Regions from separate parts of the Streptomyces sp. NPDC087420 genome, predicted to be linked through region 2. Evidence: riboswitches for the same ligand, from Rfam matches in the RefSeq annotation. Region 2 holds a riboswitch; each other region holds the start of a gene.
The links. Region 2 has a riboswitch for cyclic di-AMP ahead of ACIO1C_RS26075 (peptidoglycan DD-metalloendopeptidase family protein). Riboswitches for the same ligand answer to the same signal wherever they lie in the genome.
Positions count from the first base shown of each region.

Region 1: it holds a riboswitch for cyclic di-AMP, as region 2 does, so the genes downstream of both, ACIO1C_RS03480 (M23 family metallopeptidase) here and ACIO1C_RS26075 (peptidoglycan DD-metalloendopeptidase family protein) in region 2, are expected to answer to the same signal.
Region 3: it holds a riboswitch for cyclic di-AMP, as region 2 does, so the genes downstream of both, ACIO1C_RS20900 (transglycosylase family protein) here and ACIO1C_RS26075 (peptidoglycan DD-metalloendopeptidase family protein) in region 2, are expected to answer to the same signal.

Region 1 covers NZ_JBIUXU010000002.1:19,053-23,323, reverse strand. Annotated here, with positions in the region: tRNA gene ACIO1C_RS03490 (tRNA-Met) at 24-97, shown strand; gene ACIO1C_RS03485 (PP2C family protein-serine/threonine phosphatase) at 571-1,707, shown strand; cyclic di-AMP (ydaO/yuaA leader) riboswitch at 2,001-2,154, shown strand; gene ACIO1C_RS03480 (M23 family metallopeptidase) at 2,166-3,224, shown strand; gene ACIO1C_RS03475 (aldo/keto reductase) at 3,325-4,269, shown strand.
Region 2 covers NZ_JBIUXU010000012.1:335,399-339,669, reverse strand. Annotated here, with positions in the region: gene ACIO1C_RS26085 (STM4011 family radical SAM protein) at 1-477, shown strand, start outside; gene ACIO1C_RS26080 (SGNH/GDSL hydrolase family protein) at 467-1,300, opposite strand; gene ACIO1C_RS26075 (peptidoglycan DD-metalloendopeptidase family protein) at 1,460-2,374, opposite strand; cyclic di-AMP (ydaO/yuaA leader) riboswitch at 2,379-2,540, opposite strand; gene ACIO1C_RS26070 (tyrosine-protein phosphatase) at 2,915-3,727, shown strand; gene ACIO1C_RS26065 (DUF6126 family protein) at 3,749-3,871, opposite strand; gene ACIO1C_RS26060 (helix-turn-helix domain-containing protein) at 3,919-4,271, opposite strand, start outside.
Region 3 covers NZ_JBIUXU010000009.1:304,835-309,105, reverse strand. Annotated here, with positions in the region: gene eno (phosphopyruvate hydratase) at 1-407, opposite strand, end outside; gene ACIO1C_RS20900 (transglycosylase family protein) at 792-1,472, opposite strand; cyclic di-AMP (ydaO/yuaA leader) riboswitch at 1,477-1,670, opposite strand; gene ACIO1C_RS20895 (transglycosylase family protein) at 1,970-2,965, opposite strand; gene ACIO1C_RS20890 (cytochrome P450) at 3,147-4,271, opposite strand, start outside.

The sequences.
Region 1 (4,271 bases), on a different contig from region 2:
TGGCGTAGAGTCAGGTTTACCGACGCGGGGTGGAGCAGCTCGGTAGCTCGCTGGGCTCATAACCCAGAGGTCGTAGGTTCAAATCCTGCCCCCGCTACTCAGTAGGACCGAAGGCCCGGATCCCCAGTGGATCCGGGCCTTCGGCGTTCCCGGGCAGGTGTCGCTCCCGGCCTCCGCCCGTGCGGTGGCGCCTTCGCGCGGGCCGCCGCGTACGGTGAAGGGGCAGTGGTGGAGCGATCGGTCCGTAGCCCACTCGGTCGATGGCGACTCGCCGCCCGGCGCGGCGGCGACCAGCCTGAGGTGAGCGCGGTACCGTCCGCAGCCGAAGCCGGACCGGGCAGGAGACCACAGGTGGGGAAGCTGAGGAAGCCGGGGCTGAGAAGGCCGGGGAAGGGCGCCGGTGAAGCGGGCTCCGGCTCGGGTGGTACGCGCCCCGCCGCCGGTACGCCCCGGCCGCCCGGCCCCGCCACCGGCTTCGGTACCCGCTTCGAAGGCGGCTTCGACCCCTCCGGCGGTACCGGCAGCACCCCGGTCGCGGTCGGTGGCGGCCGGATCCCGGACGGCGGCTTCATCGACCGGGGCGTGGGCGCGGAGCCCGGCCGTATCGGACGCAGGGTCGTCCGCTACCTGCCCGCGCTGGTGATCGTCGTCGGAGTGATCTTCGACTCCGCGACCCCCACCCGCTTCACCGCCTCGCCCTTCTTCTGCTCCGCCCCCCTGGTCGCCGCTCCGTTCTTCACCCCCCTGGGCACCCTGCTCACCGGCGTCGCCGCCCTCTGCACCGAACTGGTCCTGCGCCTCCTCGACGGCACGGTCGGGAGCGCCGACGCCATCACCGAACTGCTGACGGTCCTCACCGTCTCCGTCCTCGCGCTCGGCATCAACCGGGTCGTGCGCCTGAGCGGCGAGCGCCTCGCGTCCGCCCGGATCATCGCCGAGACGGCCCAGCGCGCCGTGCTGCCCAGACCCGCCGACCGGATCGGCGGACTGCACATCGCCGCGCGGTACGAGGCGGCGCAGGAGGGGGCGTTCATCGGCGGGGACCTGTTCGCCGTACAGGACACGCCGTACGGGGTGCGTCTGGTGGTCGGGGACGTACGGGGGAAGGGCCTGGAGGCGGTCGAGGCGGTGGCGGTGGTCATCGGGGCGTTCCGGGAGGCCGCCGAGCAGGAGAGTTCGCTGGAGGGGGTCGCGCAGCGGCTGGAGCGTGCCCTCACGCGCGAGGGCACGCGGCGGGACGGGATCGACGTCTTCGAGGGCTTTACCACGGCCGTGCTCGCCGAGATCCCGAACGACGAGGCGGTGGTACGGCTGGTCAACCGCGGCCACCCCGAGCCGCTGCTGACCCACGCGGACGGCGTGGTGGTGATGCTGGCACCCGGTGACCACGCGCTGCCGCTCGGGATGAGCGAGCTGGGCGCGTGGCCGGACCGCGCGGACGCGGAGCCGTTCCCGCCGGGGGCGACCCTGCTCTTCTACACGGACGGCCTGTCCGAGGCGCGCAACGCGAAGGGCGTCTTCTACGACGCGCGTGAACGGCTGTCCGGGCGGATCTTCCCGGGGCCCGACGAGATGCTGGACGCGCTCATCGGGGACGTACGCGTGCACACGGGCGGCGGCAACACGGACGACATGGCGCTGCTGGCGGTCAGCCGGCCCGTCCAGGGGCAGCCGGAACGGCGCAGGACGATGCCGGTCGTGCCCTAGGGCGCCCGATGCCCGATGCCCGATGCCCACCGTCCGACGCCCCACCACCCGTTCCGCACGCTCCGTGATCGCCGCGTACCGCTCCGCACAACGCCTGACCACCCGTCAGAAACCTCTGACCCCCCGAGTGGCCACCGAAGACGATCAACTCGCCCGCTTGCGCCTCGATGTGTCCCGTTACGTCCGTTGCGAATTCGTTAACGATCATCCGGAACAGCTTGGAATAAAGCCCATGTCTCTATTAACGTTCGATAACGCAGCGCGGTCGTCCCAGCCGTCGTAAGGACGGCGCCGTGCCGCACGCGCCGAATCCCGCAAGGGAACCGGGGAACCACCAATTGGGGTGAATCGGGGGCTTCTTGCTGCCTTGTGCCGCGAGAGCACCCGTAGGAGACCTTCCTGCTCCGAACCCGTCAGCTAACCCGGTAGGCGAGAAGGAAGGAAAGGAGCGCGCCCCAGTGGCGTCCAACAAGCCTGCCCTCGAAGCCCCCTTCGAAACGGAAACCTTCGAACCGCCGACGTTCGGCACCGAAGCGGACCGGACCTGGGGGGAGTGGAATCCCACCGAGGACTCCCTGCTTCCCCCCGTACGAGGCAGGCACCGCGTCGCCAAGCAGCGCGGACTGGCCCGCAGTTCCACGGTCCTCGGCGTCGGCGTCCTCGCCGCCGTCGGTGCGGGCGGCATCGCCACCGCGCAGGACAAGCCCGCCGTCTCCATATCCCTGCCCGATGCCATCACGGACAATCTTCCGGCCGCCAAGTCGCTGCCGGGCGTGGGTTCGCTGGGTACGGAAGAGGCCAAGCCGAGCGCGCTCGCCACCGACCCGCTGACCACGGCGGGCATGACCACCGCGGACTTCCAGCAGGGCGCCACCGACGCCGGCGAGGCGCTGCGCGCCCGCATCCTCCAGCAGGCCGAGGCGCAGCAGGCCGAGGCCGACGCCACGACCAAGGCGGCCGAGCAGACGGCGGCGGCCGAGAAGGCCGCGGCGGACGCGGAGAAGCGCCAGACCGAGGCCGAGAAGAAGATCCAGGCGGCGAAGGACAAGGCGGAGGCCGAGGCCAAGGCCAAGGCGGCCGCCAAGGCCGAGAAGGAGCGCCTGGCCAAGCTCGCGGAGAGCTACACCCTCCCCGTGGTCTCGTACACGATCACCTCCACCTTCGGCCAGGCCGGCTCCATGTGGTCCTCCGGCTACCACACCGGGCTGGACTTCGCGGCCCCGACCGGCACGCCGATCAAGGCGGTCCACAGCGGCACGGTCCAGTCGGCCGGCTGGTCCGGCTCGTACGGCTACCGCACGGTGCTGGAGCTCGACGACGGTACGGAACTGTGGTTCTGCCACCAGTCCTCGATGACCGTCACCGCCGGCCAGAAGGTCTCCACGGGCGAGGTCATCGGCCGCGTCGGCGCGACCGGCAACGTGACGGGCCCGCACCTGCACCTGGAGGTCCACGCCCCGGGCGGCACGGGCATCGACCCGATGGGCTGGCTCCAGAGCAAGGGCCTCAACCCGTAGCGGATCGATCGCGCGCCGGGGGCGGCGGAACAGCACCGGCCCCGGCGTTGTCGAGCCCGGGCCGGAATAGCCCCCGGCCCCCGCGTCGTTGGGGCAGTTCATGACAGATCTCCGCACCCTCGGCTCCTCCGACCTCCGGGTCTTCCCCCTCTCCCTCGGCGGCAACGTCTTCGGCTGGACGTCCGACGAGGCCGAATCCTTCGCCGTCCTGGACGCGTACGCGGCCGTGGGCGGCAACTTCGTGGACACCGCCGACACGTACTCCTCCTGGGCGCCGGGACACCAGGGCGGTGAGTCGGAGACCGTCCTCGGGAACTGGATCGCCGCGCGCGGCAACCGCTCCGAGGTGGTCGTCGCGACCAAGGTCGGCGCCCACCCCCAGTACAAGGGCCTGCGGGCGGCCACCATCAAGGGCGGGGTCGAGGAGTCGCTGCGCCGGCTCCGTACGGACTACATCGACCTCTACTACACGCACTTCGACGACCCCGAGGTGCCGGTCGAGGAGATCATCACCGCGCTGGACCAGCTGGTGAAGGACGGCAAGGTCCGGGCGATAGCCGCGTCCAACCTCAGCACCGAGCGGCTCGCCGCCTCGCTCGCCTTCTCCGAGAGTGAGGGGCTGGCCCGCTACGAGGTCCTCCAGCCCCGCTACAACCTGGTCTCCCGCGACACCTACGAGGGCCCGCTCCAGGACCTCGTGGCCGAGCACGGGCTGTCCACCGTGCCGTACTCGTCGCTCGCGGCGGGCTTCCTCACCGGCAAGTACCGCCCCGGGACCACGGTCGACAGCCCGCGGGCGGCGGGGGCGGGCGCCCACCTGGAGACCGAGCGCGGCCAGGCCGTGCTCGCCGCGCTGGACCGGGTCGCCGGGGCCCGTGGCGTCGAGGTCGGCACGGTCGCGCTGGCGTGGCTGGCGGCGCAGCCGACCGTGGTGGCCCCCCTGGCGTCCGCGCGGACCGTCGAGCAGCTGCCGGTGCTGCTGGCGTCGACCGGACTGGAGCTGACGGCGGAGGAGTTGGCGGACCTGACCGCCGCATCCGCGTAGCA
Region 2 (4,271 bases):
GAGCATCTGGAGCACGCGCGCCGGCTCCGCGCGGAGCTGCCGGAGCACGTCTATCTCTGGATCAACGCGGCCGAGGGGCACACGTACGGCGACGACGAGGCCGCCCGGTGGACGGACCTCGACCCGCTGTTCCCGTACAGCCGCCATCCGCACCGCTCGGCCGGGCTGCCCTGCCGCACGGGCGAGTCGGTCATCTCCGTGGACGGCGACGGTACGGTACGGCGCTGCCACTTCGTCCGCGCCGAGCTGGGCAACCTGTACGACGGTTCGTACCGCGCGGCCCTCGGTCCCCGGGGCTGTCCGCTGGCCGTGTGCGACTGCCACATCGGCTATGTGCACCTGGAGACGCTGCCGTTGTACGACGTGTTCGCGGGCGGGGTGCTGGAGCGCGTCCCGGCCGGGCCCGCCGCGCAGGCCGGCCCCGTACCGGTGTCCCTGTCCATATCCCCGTCCCTCGCGGGGCGCATCAGCACTTGAGCGGCAGCAGGTCGGGACGTTTGGCCGCCACGTGATCACCGGAGGACTCGCCGCGCAGCCGCCGGCCGATCCAGGGCACCAGGTGCTCCCTGGCCCAGTGGATGTCGTCGCGCCGCACCTCGAACGTGCCGCGCGGCACCTGCGGCGGCCACGGCTGGTCCGGGTCGGCGGGCACGTCGAGGCCGAGCACCTGCCCGGCGCGCAGCGCGACCCGGGTGTGGCCCTCGGGCGACAGGTGGAGGCGGTCGCTGCCCCAGGCCCGCCGGTCCTGGACGGACTTGAGCGACCACAGGTCGAGGACCGGGCAGTCGTACCGGTCGGCGATGGACCGGACGTGCGCGGTGTAGGTGGCGATCTTGCCGCGCAGATGCCGCAGCACGGGTACGTTCCTGGGGTCGAAGCCGGTCGTCACCATGACCGTTCCGACCGCGCCGGACAGGTCGGCGACGGCCCGCTCGAAGCGCTCGGCCACGTCGTCGGGGTCGGAGCCCGGCCGGATGATGTCGTTGCCGCCCGCGCAGAAGGTCACCAGGTCCGGGGCGAGTTCACGGGCCCGCGGGATCTGTTCCTCGACGATGTGGTCGAGCAGCCGGCCCCGTATCGCGAGATTCGCGTACCGGAAATCGCCGTGGACGGTGTCCGCGGCCTTTCCCGGCTCGCCGGGAACGGGGAGTTGGTCGGCGAGCAGAACGGCGAGCCGGTCCGCCCAGCCCACATACGTCCCGTCAGGCCCCGGATCGCCCACGCCCTCCGTGAAACTGTCACCGAGCGCTGCGTACGACCCGAATGTGCCACGTCTTCTCGTTCTCGAATCGTCTGCCACAGCAGCACATCATTCACCCGGGGATGTGACCTACGCGACCGTAACAAGAGATTGACGCAGGGTGAGATATGCCATCGGTCAAGTTTGGCCCAAACGGGAATAGCCCCGCTCCGGTGAAAAGGAATCACCGGAGCGGGGCCGAAGAGAGCCCGGAGGGGATCAGATGACGACGCCCTGCTGGCGCAGGAAGGCCAGCGGGTCGACGTCCGAGCCGTAGTCGGGGCCGGTACGGATCTCGAAGTGCAGGTGCGGTCCCGTCACGTTGCCGGTGGCGCCGGAGAGCCCCAGCTGCTGGCCCTCGCTGACGGACTGTCCGGCGGAGACGGCGATCGAGGACAGGTGGGCGTACTGCGAGTACATCCCGTCCGCGTGCCGGATGACGACCTGGTTGCCGTACGAGCCGCCGTCACCGGCGCTCACGACGGTGCCCGCGCCGACGGCCTTCACCACGGTGCCCGAGGGCGCCAGGAAGTCCACGCCGGTGTGGTAGCCGCTCGACCAGTTGCTGCCCGAGGCGTGGTACGGCGTGCCGATGGCGATGCCGGAGACCGGCAGTGTGAAGGCGGAGGCCTTCTTCACGGCCGTCTCGGCCGCCGGGGCGGCCTTCTTCACCGGCGCGGCCTTCTTGGGCGCGGTGCGCTCGGCGGAGCGGGAGGCCGTGGTGGGGGCCTTGGCGCGGTCGGCCGCGGGGGCCTTGGCGCCGAGGGTCAGCTTCTGGCCGGGGTGGATCAGCGACGGGTCGGAGCCGATGACGCGCTTGTTGTCCGCGTACAGCTTCTTCCAGCCGCCCGCGATCTTCTTCTTCTTGGCGATCTTCGACAGGGAGTCGCCGGAGACCACGCGGTAGGTCGCGGCGGTCTTCGCGGCGGCGGCCCGCGTCACGGACGCGGGAGCGGCGTGGACGGCGGACGCGGCGGACGCGGTGACGGATCCGGCGGCGGCGGCCGGTGCGGCGTGCGCCCCGGTGGCGCCGATGAGCGGAAGCACGACTGCGGCTCCGCCCGTTCCGGCCAGGACAAATCCGCGGGTGATCGGGTTGCTCTTGGGACGGCGGTGCTTACCCTTGGCGGGCATGGCGAATTCCTCTCCGGCGCCTACGAGGTGAGCTGTCGGGTTCGGGCTGGAGATGCCCGGTCGCGGTTGCCGCGCGACTTCACCCCAAGCCGTCCGCGGAAACGGAACGGCGTACTACCTGGGTCCCCCGCTCCTGCCACGCGTGGATGGTGGGTGGGTACGAATTCCGGGCGGCGGCAGGATTAGGCGTTCCGCTCGGATTGAGGGTGAACGTAAACCGACGCGGACGGCCGGTACAAGCCGCTGGTTCCTCTCATTCGTGCACGCTCCGATATCTTCCGGCCTTTCCGGTCACCCTGCGTGGATATGCGATCTTCGCTTTCCTTCTGACGACGCAATTCCGTTTTCCGTGACCACCACGCACCGTCACGGATATGATCCTGCTCACGGGTCGAGGGCCATCTCCCCCTCGATCGGGGCAGGTTATGCGTAATGCCTCAATACGGACAGATGTCACCAATTACCCGGGCGCCCATGTCGTAGGGTCTCAGTCGACATCGTCGGCGAGCCGCGCCGACGGCAGACACGGAGGAGCAGCCCGTGACCCAGAATCTGCCGCACGTGCCACCGGTCGAGCCGGAGCTGACAGGGGTACGCAACTTCCGCGACGTGGGCGGGCTGCCGACCACGGACGGCAGGAAGGTGCGGTACGGGCGGCTCTACCGCAGCGGGCACCTCGCGGGGGCCACCCCGGCGGACGCCGCTCACCTCGCGTCACTGGGCCTGCACACGGTCTTCGACTTCCGCAACGCGGCCGACGTGCGCCTCGACGGGGAGGACATCGAGCTGCCCGGCGTACGGAACGTGAACATCCCGCTCACGGACCCGGCGGACGGCGCCGAGTTCTGGCGGATGGTCCGGGACGGCGACCTCGGCCAGCTGCGGTCGCTGCTCGCGGACGGGAAGGCGGTGGCCCGGATGATCGGTTCGTACCGCACGATCATCAGGGACCGCACCGCCGAGCACAGCAGGGTCCTGCACGCCCTCGCCGACAACAACGTCCCCGCGCTCATGCACTGCGCGGCGGGCAAGGACCGCGCCGGCCTGTCGGTCGCGGTGTCGCTGCTCGCGGTCGGTGTGGAGCGGGACGCGATCGAGGAGGACTACCTCAAGTCGAACGAGCCGAGCCGCCGCTACAAGGTCCGCCGCAGCGACACCTCACCCGCCGGGATGTCCGCGGAGGTGATGGAGCTGCTGGGCCCGCTCTTCGACGCGCGCGCCGCGTACCTCGAAGCGGCCTTCGACACGATCACGACCACCTGGGGCTCCACCGACCGCTACCTCTCCGAGGGCCTCGGCCTCACCCCGGAGACCCGCGAACGGCTGCGCGAGGGCCTGCTGGACGCGTCCTAGGACGCACCCCGGAAGGCTGCCCTAGGAGCCGACGCTGAACAGCAGGTAGAGGAAGCCCGCGAAGAGGTGGCCCGCGATCAGGTAGGCGAAGAGGCGGATGACGAGCCCCCGGGGCAGGGTGCGGTTCTTCTTGTTCTCCGGCATGGTGTCGAACCTTTCTCGAAGGCCGTCGGTGAAGACCGGCGGAGCCGTCAGTGGAGATCGGCGGCGGGGCTCTGGAGCAGGGTGTGGACGAACAGCAGCTCGGTCCCGCCGGCGTCCGCGGCGGCGAGCCGGTGGGGGGTGAGCGAGTCGAAGTGCGCGCTGTCCCCGGGCCCGAGGATGTGCGTCGCGTCCCCGAGGCCGAGCCGCAGCCGCCCGCCGAGGACGTAGAGCCACTCCTCCCCGGGGTGTACGCGGACGAGGTCGCCCTGCGCCCCGTACGGCACCACGACCCGCAGCGGCTGCATGGCCCGGCCCGAGCCGCCCGCGCGGTGGTACGTCCAGCCGTCGGCCTCGACCGGCTCCTGACGTCCGGCGCGGATGACCGGATCGCGCTCGGCGG
Region 3 (4,271 bases), on a different contig from region 2:
AGGTAGCGGAAGAGCGGCAGGTCGGAGGCCTCGGAGGCGGCGTGCGCGACGGCGAGGGAGACGCCGAGGATGGCGTTGGCGCCGAGCGACGACTTGTCCGGGGTGGCGTCCAGGTCGAACATCGCCTGGTCGATGAGGCGCTGCTCGGTGGCGTCGTACCCGACCAGCTCCGGGCCGATCTGCTCGATGACGGCGAGGACGGCCTTCTCGACACCCTTGCCCTGGTAACGGTTGGGGTCACCGTCGCGGAGTTCAAGGGCCTCGAACGCACCGGTGGAGGCACCGGAGGGGACAGCAGCACGGCCGGTGCTGCCGTCGTCGAGGCCGACCTCGACCTCGACCGTGGGGTTGCCTCGGGAGTCGAGGATTTCCCGGGCTACGACGACGTCGATGGACGGCACGAGCATCTCCTTCATGGGATGTGACGCTTTGGGTGCGGGGCCGCTCGGCCGCGCGACACGAGCCTAACCGGCCCCGGGCCGTCGGCAGGCCGGTGCCCGCCCGCTGGGACGAAATGAAGACGTCATCCTGATGACATGGGGGCGAACGGGCGTGGGGCGGGCCGTTCCGGCCGGTCGTGCGGCCGGGCACGTGGCTGGGTCGTGCGGCTGGGCGCGTGGCTGGGTCGTGCGGCCGGGCGCGTGCCTCGGTCGTGCGGCCGGAACGGGGAAACCCCGGCCCGCGCGCGTACGGGGGAAGAACGCGCGGAGCCGGGGTGGACCGGGGTGGGGCCGCGGAGGGGGACGGACGGCCCCGGGGGGTGAGCGGGTCAGCTCACCGTGCGACCGGGCTCAGCTCAGGTGGAGCTGCTGGCCCGGGAAGATCACGTCCGCGTCCGTGACGATGTCCTTGTTCAGGTCGAACAGCTTCTTCCAGCCACCCTTGACGTGGTGACCGGCGGCGATCTTCGACAGGGTGTCGCCGGACTTGACCTTGTACTCGCCGTCACCCTTCTTGATCGTGGTGGGACGGCTCGTACCGCGCGAGGCCGGCTGCTCGGCGCTGCGCGTCGACGGCGCGGACTGCTGCGGCGCGGACTGCTGCGGCTGCGCGGCGGGCTGCTCGGCCGGCTGCGACGGGGCGGCCGGGGCGGAGTCGTTCGAGGCGCCGGAGAGGCCCACACCACAGCTCGGCCACGCGCCCTTGCCCTGGCCCGCGAGGACCTTCTCGGCGACGGCTATCTGCTGGGACTTGGAGGCCTGGTCGGCGCGGGCGGCGTAGGCGGTGCCGCCGTACGCGGCCCAGGTGGACGGGGTGAACTGGAGCCCGCCGTAGAAGCCGTTGCCGGTGTTGATGGACCAGTTGCCGCCGGACTCGCACGCGGCGACCTGGTCCCACTCGGCGGTGGTGGCGGCGGAGGCGGACGTGGCGCCGAGCAGCGGGACCGCGACGGCGGCACCGGTCACCCCGGCGAGCGTGGCGTAACGGACGGCCTTGGACGGACGGCGGTGCTTGGCCTTGGAACGCAGCATGAAGCTATCTCCTCACCGACGCCTGCGAGGTCAGCTGTCGGGTTCGGGCCAAGTGAGTTGCCCGGCCGCGTGCCAACGGGGCCTTCCGGCCTCGCTGTACGCGGCTTCACCCCGAGCCGGTCGTCGGCCGTCTCTCGACGGCCGGGGCCGGCACCTAACCTTTGGGTCCCCCGCTCCTGCCTTCGGCGCTTGACGCGACGATTACTCCCCCCGACCGACGGCAGGATTCGGCGTGACGGTCGACGAGGCCCGCGGTGCGAGCGGTTCAGACCGTAGACACAGGTCCACCCGATGTTCAAAGAGCCCGATCCGGGAAAAATCGCCCGAACTCCCCTGTGTTCCGTCTGTGTTTTCGCAGGTGAGGGCCGAAAACGTGCCACCTGGGGGCCAAAGGTCCTCTGTTGAGACAAAGAGACCCTTGTCTCACTTGCGCAGAAGTGGACATAGGGTCTCCAACCGCCCCCGGAGGCGGACCGGGGGCGGACCGTCAACTGCTCCTACTTCACGCCGAGATCAACGGTCTGGCCAGGCAGGATGAGATCGGGGTCGGAGCCGAGCACGTCCTTGTTCGCCTCATAGAGGGCGGACCAGCCGCCCTCGACCCCGTTCTCGTCCGCGATACGCCACAGGCAGTCACCGGCGCGTACGACGTACTCGCCGTCGGGGGTGCCGGCGACGCCGGTCGTCACACCCTCCGCGTCACGTGTCACCCCGTCACCTCGGGAGGCGTGACGGCCGCTTTCGCGCTCTTCGCCCGAGTTGTCCGGCGTGGCGCCGGTCGCGCCGGGGGAGGCCGCCGGGGCCTCGGGGGCCGCGCCGCCGCGGTGCTTGCCCTTGACGGTGTCCGTGGTGGCTCCGGAGGAGGGGGTGGCGGAGCGGGAAGGGCTGGGCGTGCCCGCGTCCGTGGCGCCGGTGTCCGTACCGTCGCCGCTGCCGCCCCGCTCGTCGCCCGCGCTCTTCGCACGTGCGGAGGGGGTGCTGTCGGGAGTGGTCGGGGTGGTGTCGGAGCCTTCCGCCCGATCCGTGTCCGCCGCGCTGCCGGGCTCCGTGGACGCCTCCGGGGTCGCGGACTCCTCGGTTGCCCCGGGAGCCGCTCCGGGGTCCACCTGGGGCTCCTCGGTGTTCTTCAGGAGTCCCGCGACGGGCGCGCAGCTGGCCCAGGCCGACGGGCCCTGGGCGTCGAGGATCTTCTCGGCGACCGCTATCTGCTGCGAGCGGCTGGCGAGGTCGGGGCGGGTCGCGTAGTCGCCGCCGCCGAAGTCGTCCCAGGTCTCCTGGGCGATCTGGAGTCCGCCGTAGTAACGGTTGCCGAGGTCCGCGCTCCACGCGCCCCCGCTCTCGCAGTCGGCGACGCGGTCCCAGGTGGAGGCGTCCGCCGCGCTCGCGGAGGTGGCGCCGAGCAGAGGAATGGCGATCGCGGAGCCGGTCACCCCCGCCGCGACGATGAGGGCGGGCGCCTGGCGGGGGCGACGGTGTCGGCCGTTCGCGGACATGCGGTTGCCTTCCGTGTGCCGTACGACGCAGGGAGCGTCACACGTGAAATCGACTACAGCGTGTGGCTGCTGAGCTGTCGGTGAACGTAGCCGGACTCGAACGCTTGTCACAAGTCGATGCAGGGGAGATCACGTGAAAGTCACATTCCTGACGGACCGTCAGTTATTTCAGGGCTGCTGGTCAGCTGGGCAAAGGCGTGAACTGCACCGGAAGTGTGCGCAATCCACGCATGATGAGCCCTCCCCGCCACCGCAAATCGGCTGGATCTCCCGCAAGTCGCACATCGGGCAGGCGCGTCAGCAGCGTGCCGAGCGCGGCCTGTCCTTCCAGCCGGGCGAGCGGCGCGCCGACGCAGTAGTGGATGCCGTGTCCGTAACCGAGATGCTGATTGTCACGCCGTGCGAGATCCAGCCGGTCCGGATCCTCGAACCGCGCGGGGTCCCGGTCGGCCGCCGCGAGGACCACCAGGACGGGATCGCCGGTCGCGACCGCCTGCCCGCCGAGCGTCAGCGGCTCGGTGGCATACCGCCACGTCGCCAGTTCCACCGGCCCGTCGTAGCGCAGCAGTTCCTCGACGCCGGTCGCCAGCAGGCCGCTCTCCCCCGCGTCGAGCGAGGCCTGGAGCAGCGCGCGCTGCCCCGGGTGGCGCAGCAGCGCGTACATGCCGTTCCCGATGAGGTTGACGGTCGTCTCGAACCCGGCGAAGAGAAGGATGAAGGCCATCGCGGCGGCCTCGTTCTCGGTGAGGTGCTCGCCGTGGTCGCTCGACCGGATCAGGTCGGAGATCAGGTCGTCGCCCGGGTTCTCCCTCTTACGGTGGATGAGTTCGGCGAGATAGCTCCGCATCTTCTTGACCGACCGCGCGACGCCGCCGCGCGGGCCGCCGCCGTGGCGGATCATCATCCCGGCCCAGTCGCGGAAGTCGTCCTGGTCCTCGCGCGGCACCCCGAGCAGGTCGCAGATCGCGTAGATGGGGAGAGGGAAGGCGAAGTCGTGGATGAGGTCCGCCTCGCCCTTCGCCGCGAAGCCGTCGATGAGACGGTCCGTCAGCTCCTGCACGCGTGGCGCGAATTGAGCCACGCGCCGGGGGGTGAAGGCCTTGGACACGAGCCGCCGCAGCCGGGTGTGGTCCGGCGGGTCGATGTTCAGCAGATGGGTCATCAGCTCGGCGTTGCGCTCCCCCGGGATCCCCGTCCTCCCCTTGGCGTGCGCCGACCCGGCGTGGTGGACGGGGTTCTTGGAGAGCCGGGGGTCGGCGAGCGCCCGCTTGGCGTCGGCGTACCGCGTGACGAGCCAGGCCTCCAC